2 regions of the Chamaesiphon sp. VAR_48_metabat_403 genome follow, and region 1 is predicted to be linked to the other one. Evidence: riboswitches for the same ligand, from Rfam matches in the RefSeq annotation. Region 1 holds a riboswitch; the other holds the start of a gene.
What was found. Region 1 has a riboswitch for cobalamin ahead of RMO79_RS13560 (DUF1636 domain-containing protein). Riboswitches for the same ligand answer to the same signal wherever they lie in the genome.
Positions count from the first base shown of each region.

Region 2: it holds a riboswitch for cobalamin, as region 1 does, so the genes downstream of both, RMO79_RS23430 (energy-coupling factor ABC transporter permease) here and RMO79_RS13560 (DUF1636 domain-containing protein) in region 1, are expected to answer to the same signal.

Region 1 covers NZ_JANPLS010000287.1:765-8,036, reverse strand. Annotated here, with positions in the region: gene RMO79_RS13575 (glycosyltransferase family 39 protein) at 95-1,825, opposite strand; gene RMO79_RS13570 (EamA family transporter) at 1,842-2,210, shown strand; gene rsmG (16S rRNA (guanine(527)-N(7))-methyltransferase RsmG) at 2,260-3,006, shown strand; cobalamin riboswitch at 3,414-3,566, shown strand; gene RMO79_RS13560 (DUF1636 domain-containing protein) at 3,588-3,998, shown strand; gene RMO79_RS13555 (hypothetical protein) at 3,985-4,410, shown strand; gene RMO79_RS13550 (heme oxygenase (biliverdin-producing)) at 4,551-5,267, opposite strand; gene RMO79_RS13545 (hypothetical protein) at 5,445-6,818, shown strand; partial or broken gene glgA (glycogen synthase GlgA) at 7,065-7,272, shown strand, end outside.
Region 2 covers NZ_JANPLS010000498.1:763-9,011, forward strand. Annotated here, with positions in the region: gene RMO79_RS23410 (S8 family peptidase) at 1-1,943, shown strand, start outside; gene RMO79_RS23415 (TniQ family protein) at 1,910-2,458, opposite strand; gene RMO79_RS23420 (hypothetical protein) at 2,505-2,762, opposite strand; gene RMO79_RS23425 (transposase family protein) at 2,909-4,831, opposite strand; cobalamin riboswitch at 5,174-5,353, shown strand; gene RMO79_RS23430 (energy-coupling factor ABC transporter permease) at 5,393-6,175, shown strand; gene RMO79_RS23435 (energy-coupling factor ABC transporter substrate-binding protein) at 6,156-6,476, shown strand; gene cbiQ (cobalt ECF transporter T component CbiQ) at 6,476-7,273, shown strand; gene RMO79_RS23445 (ABC transporter ATP-binding protein) at 7,266-8,114, shown strand; gene RMO79_RS23450 (hypothetical protein) at 8,193-8,249, opposite strand, start outside.

The sequences.
Region 1 (7,272 bases):
ATACACCGTAGGTCTACATGCGGAGGCTCACGGGAACGACGCACTGCAATGGTGCAAGACTTTAAAATGAGAATTGCTGTTGTGAGATTGCAAATCACTTATCTCCTATCTTCTGAATTAGTTGCCAACCGCTTACTTTACCGACGATTCGTGTCTTGCTGGCTAATTGTGGTGCGATTTTTAATGTCCATGCGTAAGACTTATCTGGCAAATCGGTAAAGCTATTTAGCTGTTTGCCCAACCGGGGTGTATAAAACGTCAACAAAATTAACGATTTATGTTCGTCGTTATTGAGAGTCGGATTAGCATTATTCATCTGCTCGAAGCCATCGGTTTGCACTGTATCGACAAGTAAATTTATCGGTTGGTTGGCAATATTTAGCGATGGCTGTATTAAGGCGCGTTCGCTCATCAACTGGTAAAATGCAGTTTTGAATTCTGGACTTTTACTCGTCAATGCACCTTGGATGTTAAAGCTCAATATTGTCAACCAGGCAGGAATCAACCAACCAGCCAACCAGAAGGGGGTAGCCGGGGGTTGCCAGCGTTGCCACAGGCTAAAAATTGTCATCCAGCCACAACCCAGCACGATGGCTGGTAGCGCGTAAATTTGCACCTCTGCCGGAATGATAATTCCCCATAACGGTCGATCGAGCATGACAATTATGCCTGCGATCGTCAGGATAAATCCCAATCCACTAAAAGCATAACCGATCGCAGTTACAAAGCGATACCAGCCGATCTTCTGGCGACTGACTTGCATGAATTTTACGAAAGCAGTGGCAGCCAGCAATGCCATAAACGGTAATAATTGCATAGTATAATATGCCATCCGCGTTTTAAATAGGCTGAGTAAAATAAATAAGCAGATCGGATAACCTAACGATAAACTTACAGCCGCATAATTGAGATCTGGTAGCATTCTCCGCCAGATAATTATTGCGCCGATCGTACTAAAGAATGCCCACGGGAAAATATTTAGTGGTAAAATCCAGAGATAATAAAAAGGGCCGGGATTATAAGTGTCAGTTTTAGATAAGAATAGTAATTTATTTACTAATTCATAAACTGGCATCAGCCCATTGTATTTATAACAGCTCAAAATTAACCAAATTCCAGTCGGAATGGCACCGATAAATAATCCGAGATAAATCCAGGGATTAGTTATCAATTTTTGATAACGTCGGTGAAAAATAAAATAAGGCAAAAGTGCGATAATCGGCACGAAAATCATAAAACCCTTGAGCAAAAAGCCCCAGCCTACCGTCGCGCCACCTAAGATCCCCCAAACTCGACTCATGGAGATCGATTGCCGCGAAGATGTTAAAATATGAGGCTGGGAATCTGCGATCTTTAATAACGCCCACATGCCAAGTAACTCAATTGCTACTAATGCTGTATTTTGCTGCGCTGTATGAGCTTCACTCACCCACAACCCCATTAACATCAAGATTACCGCACCCAACCACGCAATCTGTCGATCGAATAGAATTTTACCGACTTCATATGTCAATAATACACTCACGATACACGCGATCGTACTCGGCAGCCGCGCGCTAAACTCATTCAAGCCAAAACACTGGTAAGCTAGCGCAATAAACCACTGAATCCCAATCGTGCGATCGTAAATTGCGGTACCCCACCATTGTGGTGTCAGCCAATCGCCAGTTTCCCAAATCCACCGCGCTTGCACCGCATAGTAACCTTCATCATAGGGCACCAAACTCGGATCGCCACCATTAATAAATAATAATGGTAATGTAACTAGCAACAAGCTCGATCGCGGAAACCGCTTCCATATCAATCCATAATCGTGTATATTCACACTCAAAAATTAAATTGTGACTCTACCAGAATTAAGTTTACTACTAATCTCTGTTTTAGCTGGCGTATTCGGTCAATTTTTTCTTAAAATGGGAGCTGGAAAACTTGGTAAAGTAGATATGGATAATGCCTTAAACCACATTCTCAGTATCGTTACTACCCCCGAATTATTAATCGGTTTAACTTGCTATGCTTTAGGCGCGATCGTCTATATTTTACTACTCACCCGCGTCAATTTGAGTATTGCCGCTCCAGCAATTTCGATAAGTTATATTTTTTCGGTGTTATTAGGTCATTTTTGGTTTCGGGAATCGATCGTATTACCACAAATTATTGGTTTAGCTGCTATTTCTTTCGGCGTGATGTTAGTGGTGTCGAATAAATAATCTATCGCTTATCTTAATTATTATTAATTTAATATTCAACTAATTATATATGAACGCTTCTGAAATCCCCGATCTTAATAGCTTACCCGCGCTAAATGAGATCTGGCAGCAAACCACCGAGTGGTGCCCCACAGAAATACAGCAGTTTCAGCTACAATCTCTATATACAGCAGTAATTACTGCTAACAAAACATTAAATCTTACCAGAATTACCGAACCCGAAGAATTTTGGGAAAAACATTTATGGGATTCCTTGCGAGGCGTTGGCGATTTAATTCAGAATTCTACACCATTGCAAGTAATAGATATCGGTACGGGAGCTGGTTTTCCTGGCTTGCCACTTGCGATTGCTAGAACCGATTGGCAACTCACATTGGTTGATTCTACTGCTAAAAAGATTGGATTTGTCGAATCGATTGCCTCAGAAATAGGCTTGAAAAATGTTCGTTCTTTAGTTAGCAGAATTGAAGAATTGGGTCAAGATCGACAACACCGCCATCAATCCGATCTAGCCCTAATTAGAGCAGTAGCATCGGCAAATGTTTGTGCTGAATATGCACTACCTTTAGTTAAATTAGGCGGTACGGCAATTCTCTATCGGGGCAATTGGACGGAAGCCGAAACCGAAAGTCTAGAATTAGCCGTAGCTAAATTAGGTGGTGAAATTGCCAAGATCGATCGATTTACGACACCGATTAGCAATAGTATCCGTCACTGTATTTGGTTGCGTAAAGCCGCCGATACCCATCCTTATTATCCTCGCGCTGTCGGGATTCCTAATCTGAAGCCGCTGTAGGGAATAGGGAATAGGGGATAGGGAAGCTACCCTGTATACACAAGTCGGCTAGACTTCGTTTTGAGATCTAAATCCCCCAACCCCCTTGGAAAGGCAGGGTGGTTTCATACACCAGAAGAAAAATAGCTCAGTCCACTGAAGTGGACTTCTGCCGTTAGCCCGCACTTTAGTCGCGGGTGGTTGAAGACTAAAAATAAGGGTTTTTGCATTTTTCTTTTCTTGTATGAAACCACCCTGCCAACCCCCTTGGAAAGGGGGACTTTGAAAGCCCCCATTCCAAGGGGGATTCAGGGGGATTCCCACCAATTTCGCTTCACTCCAAAGATACGTATGTAGGGTAGGGATAGGGACAATACAGGGAAATTTGGTAGTAAACGAACTTTTTTGTCAGAGACCTGTCAACAGGTATAATAAAGCTTCGATCTGGTTTGAGTGGGGAACAGCCACTCAAAGTAATGGGGAAAGATTGGTGAAAATCCAGCACTGTCCCGCAACTGTAAATTGAGACTAGCCATAGCCTCGGTCGAGTCAGAATGCCCGCCAGCATCAAAATCTAGTTCAATTAACCTACGAGGTATTAGGTGAACCCACAACATTGTTTATTTGTTTGTACCACTTGCGGTAGTAAGTGGCAAGATGGCAAGCGCGTCGGTACGAGTGCGGGCGAGCGGCTATTAGAAGAGTTGGAAGCTTTGCACCAAGATTGGGATTTAGCGACAGAATTTCCGATCCAAGGTGTCGGCTGTATGAGTGCTTGCAGCCGCTCCTGTGCGATTTCTTTTGCAGCAGCGGGAAAACACACTTACTTATTTGGCGATATTACCAGCGAAGATCCGAAGATCGAGCTGGGCAATATCTTAGAATGTGCTGAAAAATACTATCAGCATCCGACAGGAGAGCTACCTTGGGCAGAACGCCCAGCACCGCTCAAACAAGGTATCCTCGCTAAAATTCCCCCACTCATCCCCACTCCTACCCATGCGGCAATATAACCGAGCGCGCCGCCCCGATCTCCTCACCCAAAACTTCCTATGGATTGGCTATCGGGCTTGGCAAGGCTATCTATATTGCGATCGAGGGGTAGTAGTCATCAACAGTTCGGTAGATCTTCTAGACGATTCTGACCGTCATTGGGAAGATCTCCAAGCACCGAGCCTTAATTTTCGATATATTCCTCAGTCGCAATTATCGCTCTACTTGCAAGAATGGTTGGTAAATAGTCACTCGATCGATCCGATCTTAGCTGCTGTGGCTACTTATCAACCACAAACCGAGCTAATTTTAGCAGTCGAGTCTGGTATAAATCTAGATATCGGCTGGTGTCAACGCCTAAAAACTTCGCCGCCAGACTGCTATGAGCAAATTTGTCGGCGATTGAGTGAGTTTGAATTAGGCTCTTTCTAGGCTTTAGGTATGAGGTTTTAGGTATGAGGTTTTAGAGGGAATAGGGACTAGGGACTAGGGTTTAGATTTTAGAACTACGTTCCGATCCTCCCACACTCCCCGTCTCCCCGTCCCCCCGTCTCCCCGTCCCCACTCCCTATCTACTCCGCCGTAGCCAACTCAGTACTATTCCGATTGCGTTTGCGGGTGAGCATGTTGAATAATTGCACGCCGATCGCTTTAATAAGATTACCTTCTAATTCTTTGAACATGACCATGTTCATCTCAAATGCAGCGTTAGCTTCATCGACAACCTCATCGGCTTTGGCTTCGTCGATGGGTAAATCGTTCATCGCCTGACGGTAGTTAGTCTTGAAGGCTTTCTCGTCGGGGATTTGGGCGAACTCATAGAATGCAGTTCCTTCGCCATCGGTGAGGTTCATGGCATTCTGGGCAATTTTCTTGAGAATTTGACCACCAGAGAGATCGCCTAAGTAGCGGGTGTAGAGGTGTGCTACCATTAATGCGGTATCGCGATCGGCTACTTCGTGAATCCGGGCGATGTACTTCTTAGTAGCTTCAGATGGGGCTACTTGCTCTTTCCAGTTAGCACCGTAGTAAAACGCTAAGTCTTGTTCTAGAGCGGCTTTACGATCGAGTTCTGGGAAAAAGACTTTAGATAAAATGGGATCGGTAGAATGCTTGTGCATTTCCTCTTCCATCGCTGAGTAGACGAAGTAGAGATTGGTGACTAGTTTGCGGTAAGATTTTTTTTCGACGGTTCCTTTGAGGAAGCAGGCGATAAAGCCAGTGTTTTCCGCCATACTGTGAGATTTTTTAGTGCCCTCACGTAATTTAGTAGCTAGATTAGAACTCATGTTAAAAATTTCCGAATATATATACCCACTAATTTGATAGCTTATGATAATTTGATGAGAATTTCTATTAAGATTTGTGACTGGCACTACATAATTATCTAGCTCGATCCTAATGATGAGTTGGATGGAACTGTTGCGCCCTAACGGCACGATTTGAATAATTTGGAGCCTACTTAGATGACTGTGATTCCCAAGCCAACTCAAAGTTTAGTCAAGCGGTTGAATACGCCCCAAATTTTACGGGGTGGTTGGTATACGACATGGGGCGTGAGTTTACTACTATTAATAATTAGTATCTATGGCGTAAATTCTCAGAGACAAGCAATTAAGACTGTCGGTAAAGATGCCGCACCTAGTGTATTAACGGCACAGCAACTCCAAGATTCTTTTGCCGATATGGATGCTAGTTTGGCAAACGAATTATTATTGAAACCAGGCGATAATCGACAAACATTAGCAGATTTTGATAAGAATCGCAAGAAAATAGCCGATCGATTGGTAGCTGCGGCTAGAAATATTACTTATCCAGAAGAAGAACAAATAATTCAAACATTACAATTTAATAGTAGTGCCTATTTCTTAAAACTCCAAGAAGCGCGCGATGCTCACAAACGCGGCGATGCAGTTAATACGCTCGCCATTTATCAGAGTGCGGCTAATTTAATGGATCGAGATATTATCCCCCAAGCTGAAAAACTCAGCCAAGTGAATTCACAAGCATTAGAAAGAACTTATTCCGAACAAAGTTTTGGTAATGGCGGTATCGGTCTGATTATTGTAGTTACAGGGGTAGCGTTAATTGCAATCTTAGTAGCAATCCAGCTCTTTTTATATCAAAGAATGCGTCGGGTTTTAAATTTACCATTACTCGGTGCAACCGCGATCGCAGTTGTCTTTCTGGGATATACTAGCAGCGCATTTATGGGTGCGGCAAATAATTTAAGAATAGCTAAAGTAGATGCTTTTAATTCATTAGAGGCTCTGCGGAAAATGCGTTCTTTATCTTACCGAGCTAATGCCGATGAGAGTCGCTATTTACTCGATCGATCTAATGCAGCTTTACACGAACGCTCTTTTACTGACAAAGTTAATAAAATTATGATGATGCCAAATGAGAAAACATCAATCGAGAATATTATCACTGATGTTAACACACAACATCTGACTGCCGAACTAACTGGACTATTTTCAACTGGACTAAAGAACATCACCTTTGTTGGCGAAAAAGAAGCGGCGATTGCTACGCTAAAAGCCTGGAATGATTATCTAAAAATCGATAAACAAATTCGGCAACTAGCAGCTAGTGGTAAAATTAGTGAAGCGATCGCATTGTGTATCGGGACTAAAACAGGCGAATCAAATTGGGCATTCGATCGATATAAAGATGTTCATACCGATTTGATGGAGCTAAATAAAAAAGAATTAGATAAAAATATCGAACTTGGTAACGATCGCGTGGCAAACTTTGAAAAAATTGCTACAGTGGCGATCGGTAGTATTGTCATCCTAACTTTATTCGGAGTCAGACCGAGATTATTAGAATATTTATAGATTGAGGTGCGTGGGTGCGTGGGTTGGGATATAAAGTAGGTAGCGCAAGTTGCTAGTTATAACCAAGGTTAAAGATTTGGGTATTAGGTATTAGGTATTAGCGATGGGATCGAAGCTAAAGCCTAACAGCTAAAACCTAACACCTATCCCACTAAAAACCTATAACTAGCAACTTGGGTTAGGTAGCTGTCAATTGACTGATATAATTGGGTTCGAGCGTTAGGCACCTAAAATATAAAAATATCTATGAAAATTTTATTTGTGGCGGCGGAGGCTGCACCCATCGCGAAAGTTGGTGGGATGGGGGATGTCGTGGGTGCTTTACCCAAATTCTTGCGGAAAATGGGACACGATGTCCGAATTTTTATGCCTTATTATGGCTCGATAGTTGGGAAATTAGATATTCCGATCGAACCTGTGTGGCGGGGACATGCGATGTTTAATCACTTTGCAG
Region 2 (8,249 bases), on a different contig from region 1:
TAACATATCAACGATGGGATGAGATTAAGAGTAAGCGTGAAGATGAATTCGATCTTTTTGTGCAGGAATATCAGGGAGAATTGCTAGATATCAGGGATGGTGAAATCATCACTCATACCGAGCTACCCGATAGCTTCTCCTGCCGGATAAGTATTTCTGGCAAGGGTTTGAGAGATCTAGTCTTGAATTTCCCCTATGTGTTTGATGTCAGTCTGCCTGATGAAGTTGGAGATGATTTGTCTGGGGAGACTGAATTAGAAGAAATTGCAATATCTTTTACCTTGGAACCACCGGGTCAAGATGCCCCCAAAGTTTGCGTTATCGATAGCGGCATTGAGGACAAACATCCATTACTGCAATCGGCGATTATAAAAAATGATTCTCGATCGTGGGTGCCCAATGAGACTGGATTAACTGCCGATCTTGTCGAAAATGGTGGACATGGCACCCGTGTCGCTGGAGCGGTCTTATATCCCAATTTAATCCCCATCAGCGGACAAAAGCAGGCGATCTGCTGGCTGCAAAATGCTCGCGTACTCGATCGAAAGTGTTATTTGTCTAAATCACTATTTCCACCAACTCTCCTGGCAGAAATTGTCGAATTTTATCATGGTCAAACAGGAACGAGAATTTTCAATCATTCCATTACAGGAAGAACGCCCTGTCGGACTCAGTACATGAGTGCATGGGCAGCCGAAATCGATAATTTATCATGGCAATATGATATTTTATTTATCGTGGCAGCGGGCAATCTTCCCTTTAATGAACGTATTGGTCATCTCAGATTACCAATCAAAGAAAATCTCCAAGCTGGCAAACCTTACCCAGATTATCTACTACGGGATTCTTGTCGAATTCCCAACCCCGCACAGAGTTTTCAAGCTCTTACTGTTGGCTCTGTCTCCCTGCAAACATTCAAAGACTTATCAAAAACATCGATCGCCCAGCAAGATTATCCATCCTCTTTTTCCTGCACGGGTTTGGGAATTTGGGATTCAATTAAACCTGAAGTAGTTGAGTATGGCGGCGATGTCGTCTCTGATGGCGGCACACCTCCCAGTCTGACAACACCACCAGAAGTATGTCCCGATCTAGTTCGTTCCACATTAGGCGGTGGGCCGATGTCAGCACGAGATCGGACTGGAACTTCCTTCGCAGCTCCCAAAGTAGCGCACATTGCCGCTTGTCTGGCGGCTGAATTACCTAATGAAAGCTGCTTGCTATATCGAGCATTAATCGTGCAATCAGCCCGTTTCCCAAGCTGGGTAGAAACCACAAATTTCGATCTCTACCATGCTATTCGGTTACTGGGCTATGGCATTCCCAATCTCGATCGAGCCTTGGGTAATTCCACTAACCGGATTACGCTAATTGCTAGAGGCGAACGGCGGATTGCCGCCCGTCAAGCTCAGGTTTATGAAGTAAGCCTACCAAATGAATTACGTTCTCCAGGAGAGGATTTGGATATTCGCATTGAAGTCACACTTTCCTACAAAGCCCAACCTCGACGCACCCGCCGCGCTCGAAGAAAATATCTTTCCACATGGTTAGATTGGGACTGTAGCAAAAAAGGTGAGGTTCCAGAACGATTTTTGGACAGAGTACTCAAAGAGTATGATGCTCCAGCAGAGGTCGAAGAAAGCGAGAGCATTTTTAACTGGGTTTTGAACAAACGCAAAAATTGGGGACAGGCACGGAATGTCTCCAGACAGGAAGGCACATTACAAAAAGATTGGGCAATCGTTAAATCATACGATTTGCGCGAGTCATTTTGTATTGCAGTCGTCGGACATGAAGGCTGGAATAACGATCCCAATGCCACTGTTCCCTATGCCCTAGTAGTCAGTTTTGAGGCAGTAAATACAAATATCCCGATTTACACTTCGATCGCTAAGGTTCAAGTTCTGACTCAGGTAGAGACTGAGGTATCCATCAAATCGTAAGTTCGAGCTGTTTTCTGATGCTTAATCATCGATCGAAACAACATTTGACACTTCCGACATCGCCCCGACTCCCATTCCGCCGGAATCGGCAAATGCACCTCACAATTGGGACACTTATACAGCAACCGCAATTGATGCTTCTCGCAAGCAGCCGTAGATTGAAACTGCCACTTCATTCGATGGTAAGGAGCCTCATCATAACAAGCACAACAGAGGCGGATAATTCGGACATTAATCGGCTCCCCTTTCGGCGGAAACATCAGCAACAACCGATCTCCCTCGATCCCCATCACCTTCCCCAACTGTTCCAACTGCTTCAACGTCGGAAATGGATTCAAGTAAAACTTCTCCCACCGCGACATCGCCGTACCCAACTTCAACTGTCGGCTTAAACTCCCGATCGACGATAAACTCACTACCTCCTGACGCTTCCATCGACCGAGATAATGGCTGATACTCTCATCCTCATCAGGCTGGAGCACGACACTAAAATATTCCGCTGTAGAATCGCTCATATTTACTCCTCGATCGAAAATGCTCTGTCTTTATCTAAAATAAAATTTATCCGATCCCAACTTGCGGCGGTTGAACGTCAGTCAATACCTTGGAAATATTGAAAGGGTTAATTTCGATATTTGGATTGTCTAGCCGCCAAATTGCAATTCGTTTGAGTAGATCGTAAAGAGGCTGAATTTGACCATCAGATGATTGATTCAGATTTTTTATAATGTCCTTATCTGTTGCTAGATTCATTGGTTTAGACCAACCCAATGAATCTTCCCACTCTTTAATGACAGTAGTTATTTCACCTATAGACAAAACACTTAGCCTGTGATGGTTCAGAAAGGTATTATGAATGGGTAAATAACTTTTTCTATGTTGAGCATCGAGTATTTCATCCAATCTGCTCGTTCCACACAAAACCACAGAAATTCCACGTTTTTCCGAGATCCTCATCAGTTCGTTCAAACCAGAAAACAGCAATAGATCTGCATCGAACAGTCTGTATTGTCAACATTAGATAGCATCGATCGATCTGCTGTTTCGGCTTCATTCACTTCAGCAGATGCAGACAAAGCTTTTCCTAATTCGTACCGTTCCGGTGTCTGACTAACAACTCGCTGATGCTCGTCTTTCCGATTTTGATTGGTAGTTTTTTTACCTTTACCTCTCTTTTTCTGATTCATTTCTTTGACTTTCTCATTAGCAAAATTGTTCAAATCTCGCTGCTGTGCCAGAATTGAAGTTTGGTCGATTGCTTTGCCTTCTTTTCGGATTTGTTTTTCCCGCTCTTTCCATTCTCGCAGCGAGAGGCGAGACTCAGACAAATCTCTAGAGCGAATAACACCTAAATACTTCGATGGTTGACCATCCTGTTCGAGAGTATAAACTAGTAATTTAACAATATTGCTCGGATCGTATCTGATTGTTACCTTGTCATCATATTTTGCTAGAAAATCAATATTTTTGTCATATCGCTGATAGCCCTGTTCATCACGGACGAATCCCGCGCTATAGATCAAATTCTCAAAGACAACACAGCCATATTTCTGAACAGTTCGCTCTTCTTCCTTCATCAGACAAACATCTAATTTTCGCTCGTCCTCTATTCGTCGGGGTTCACCTCCAGGAATTCCATTCCACCAACGATTGAGACATGTTTGATTTCTAATTCGTGGATACAAATGTTGATTAACATGATCCACGAAATGCCGGACTAACTTTCGATCGTACTCCTCGTAAATCATGCAAGCGTATTTCTCCGCATTCTCTGGACGTTCCTCGATCGTGCCACCTTTGTATCCTGGTAGCAGCGAGGAAAACTCATCTTTGACTCTCCGAAAAGAACTCTCTACAATGCCACCCTGTTCCTTGTGCAATCGCAGCCTGAGCTTAAACCCTAACTCCATCGCAACTCGTCTCAGATGCCCCGACTTAAATTCGTTGGCTCGATCGGTCACTATATATTCTGGTAATCCACAGACCTCCCATTCCTTTTGAAGTCCATATTCAGCCCCGTAATGTTTGGGCAAAATAGCATGACGCAAAGCTAACGCCACTTCATGAGAACCTGCCGACATAAAACTGAGGTAGTAACCCATGATGCAACTGGAGTAGCTGTCAATTACAGAGGTGATCCAAACACAGCCCACAATATTATCGTCAGCATCCACCAGTAGGTTGTCTAATTTAGTATGGTCTATTTGCCAAACTTGGTTGCTCCGTTCGACTACGATATCTTCTCGAACATTATCCTTATCGATAGTTTTGATAACGATACCTGGCCCTTGTCCTGGATTCTTTTTCGGCTTTTTCTTCTCTACTAAAGGATTGAGAACACTGTATACGAATCCGATCGATGGATATTCACCTTTATCTTCTGCCAATCCTAGCTCTTTCACCGCATGAGCCTTCACCTGATTGAATGTCTGGCTACGACTCATTCGTCTGCTATTTTTATTGCCGCGCTTGTAGGTCGTAAGAATGAAGTCAGTCCATTCAGCAACACTTTTCCCCTGCCACTGCTTAGATCCTCTCTGCTCACCTGCATCAATGCGTGTAAATCTAACTAATGAAGCCAATCCCTCTTGCTCCACTCGTTCGAGCAGTCGTGTCACTGTGCGCGGATGCACTTCTAATCGATCGGCCCAGAGTTTGATTTTCTCTGTTCGCTGGTGCTCTGAAGCTTGAGAAATGTCCTCGACAGCTTGAACCCGCTGCATGATTTTTGCTCGATCTTCGAGATCCTCTAACAGACTCTCAATGATTAATCGCTCCTGTGGAACGGTTGGAGTCAGTGGAGTCTCAATTTCTTCGGAATGCTGCTCGATCGAATCTCGATCTATGACGGATGCAGCCTGCATTTCTGGCGTATGTGGTGATAACATAGCATTTAGCAAGGAAAAGGCATTTATCTATGTTAGACTTTATCCATCGCTTTTGAGAAAAAGGCAAATATCTATTTAATTTCTCGCAAAGGAAAACAACAGAGTTCCGACCGCCATAATCGTTTGCTGAACTAAGTTTCAGCCATTATCTCTGGCGTGACATTAATTATGGAAAGTGGACAAATATCTGTTAAATGTACACCAATCGTAGGCTATGTGTACATTAACTAATTATTGTCACTGTTAACAGATTATAGTTTTACAACAACCGATCGGGTTGGAGATCGGGCCGATCGACAGTGCGGTTTAGATGCTAGGATGTAGCCAGTCTTTGGCATCGCCGCTCGAAATAAAAATTGGGAGATCGTGAATAGCCACGGAGATCGATGGGGAAAGATTGGTGCAAAATCCAACGCTGTCCCGCAACTGTAATGTGTTCGAGGTGCGATGATTTCCGACTTACATCGGATTTAATCTTGAATTAACTGAGTCAGAACACCCATCGTATCGAATATAGATCGCGTTCATCTGCGAGGTTCAAGGTGACTATCTCTAAAATTAATGAAACCAAAATATCAAAAAGCCGCCACCTTACTGGCAATGCTGGGCTTGAGTGCTTATTTAGTAATTGCCACACCCACTCCAGCCCATGCGATGCACATTGCCGAGGGTTACTTACCGATTGAGTGGGCGGCGTTCTGGTGGGTAATTGCCTTACCCTTCTTTGGATTGGGATTGAGATCGATCGATCGGATTACCCAAGCACATCCAGAACTCAAGTTGCTTTTAGCATTGTCTGGAGCCTTTACTTTCGTCCTCTCCGCGCTGAAGATTCCATCTGTCAATGGTAGCAGCTCTCACCCAACAGGGACGGGGCTGGGGACAATTTTATTCGGCCCATTGGTGATGTCGGTAATCGGTGGATTAGTGTTGCTGTTTCAAGCAGTACTACTGGCACATGGCGGATTGACAACATTGGGTGCAAATGCATTTTCAATGGCAATTGTCGGCCCGATGGTCGCTTATGTGGTTTACAATGCGATCGCTAAAACCGGACATCAAAAAATTGCCGTGTTTATGGCTTCAATGTTAGAAGATTTATGTACTTATTTAGTAACTGCCGTACAATTGGCTCTAGCATTTCCCGCCGTACAAGGTGGATTTGTAGCAGCTTTTATTAAATTTGTCGGCGTGTTTGCAATTACCCAAATCCCACTGGCAATTAGTGAAGGTTTATTAACCTTGCTGGTCTGGAATTGGCTGCAAGAATATGGGCAGCAAGAATTAAAAATACTCCAGCTCTTTCAACAACGAAATAATTTAAATGCAAAAACTAGCGAATAATTGGTGGCTATTGGGTATTGCTGTTGCCTTGTCTTTTGCCCCAGTTTTGATTTTTCAGGGTAAAGAATTTAAAGCGACGGATAGTATTAATATAACCGCGATCGAAGAAGTTAAACCGGGCTATAAACCTTGGTTTGAACCTGTGATTAAACCATCCGGCGGCGAAGTTGAAACCTTCTTATTTGCCACTCAAGCTGCGATCGGATCGGGGGTAACTTGTTATATTTTAGGCTTATATAAAGGGCGCACCGAACGCCGGAAAACAGATGAAATCGTCCCCTCGATCGAACACCGCGATTAGTGCATATTCATCTCGATACGCTTGCCTATAGCAATCGGCTGCGCCATCTTCTCCCTAGTCAAAAGCTCTGGTTTGCCCTCATTGTGCTGCTGTTGGCTCTGGTAACTCACTATCCGGTACAAATCATCATTTTTGGGTGGATGAGCGTCTGGATTACGATCTATGCGGGGATACCGCGTCAGATTTATGGGGCGATGCTGTTGGGAGTTTCGGTGTTTTTGGTGACTAGTCTGCCTGCGATCGCGATCGAATATGCTAACAACATCTCTTCAGAAATGCAGTCTGATGCCTTGTGGCAAATGCAGGTATGGGGCGGGCAGATCTATCTCAGTCATCGCGGTTCGGTGCGGGCACTCGAACTCATCATTCGCAGTTGGGCGAGTACTTCCGTGCTATTTTTTATCGTCCTGACAATTCCTGCGATCGATCTGGCGGCTACTTGTGCAAAAATTGGCTGTCCGCCGATTCTCATCGAATTATCACTATTAATTTACCGCTGTATTTTTCTGTTAGCAAACACCGCCCAAACGATCGTTACCGCTCAAGTTTCACGCGGTGGTTATCGGACTCAAAAACTGAGAATGAACAGCTTAAATTTATTAGTTCGTCAATTAATTCAACGCACGGTGAGTAGGTATCGACAGTTAAGTTTGGGAGTAATGGCACGCGGCTTCGATCGAGAATTTCGATTTTGGCAACCGCAATGTTATCAATACTCTCAACGTTATGCTAGTGAGTCGATCGTCGGTTGTGTAGTGCTGATAATTGGAGAGATTTTATACCGGATCTATGTCTGAATATTTACTAGAATTTCGGGATATTTATTATAGTTATCCACTGGCGACTGCGCCAACTTTGCAAGGCTTGAGCTTTCGGTTGCCCACACATAAAAAAACAGCCCTAATCGGTGAAAATGGTTGTGGCAAATCGACAATGTTTCTAATTGCCGATGGTTTGTGTAAACCCGATCGCGGGACAGTGTTACTAGACAATTTACCATTAACATTCGATCGAGCCGCACTCAAAAGATGGCGACAGCGAGTAGGGTTAGTATTTCAAGATCCCGAACAGCAACTTGTCGCCCCGACTGTTGCAGCAGATATTTCTTACGGGTTGTGCAATCAAGGTTTACCCGAATCAGAAGTAGCGGCAAAAGTTACGAAAACTCTCGCCGATTTTAATTTAGAAACTCTAGCAATGTCTCCACTCCAGCACCTCAGCTTAGGACAAAAAAAGCGGGTGAGTATTGCTGGCGTAATGGCTTTACAACCAGAGTTATTATTATTAGACGAACCGACGGCTTATCTCGATCCAGTCCAAACTCGTACCCTGTTAGTAGAACTAGAATCGATCGCCCAATTGGGGACAACGCTACTAATTGCCACTCACGATTTAGATTTTGTCTATCAATGGGCAGATTGGGTTTTGGTGATGGAACGGGGGAAATTAATTGCCGAAGGCGAAACTCTAGCAGTTTTTCAGCAGCTTCAATTTATGCCAAACTTTGAATTAGGAATGCCACTATTATGGCAAATCTGGTCGCGAATGTCCCCATTAATGAGCCAAAAAGTTTCCGCTCCTAGAACCATTGCGGAATTGACTATTTACTTAGACAAGTTAGCACAACCCGAACCCTAGCTGCCTGGATAATATTTTCAAGTAAGACTTGAATGACAAATACAGAAAACGGTTGGCGTGCAACAGAGTTGTGATGCATTATTTTTTGATGATGAAACTAACCCAGTTGTCTTTTCTGGTTATATCTCTTACGAG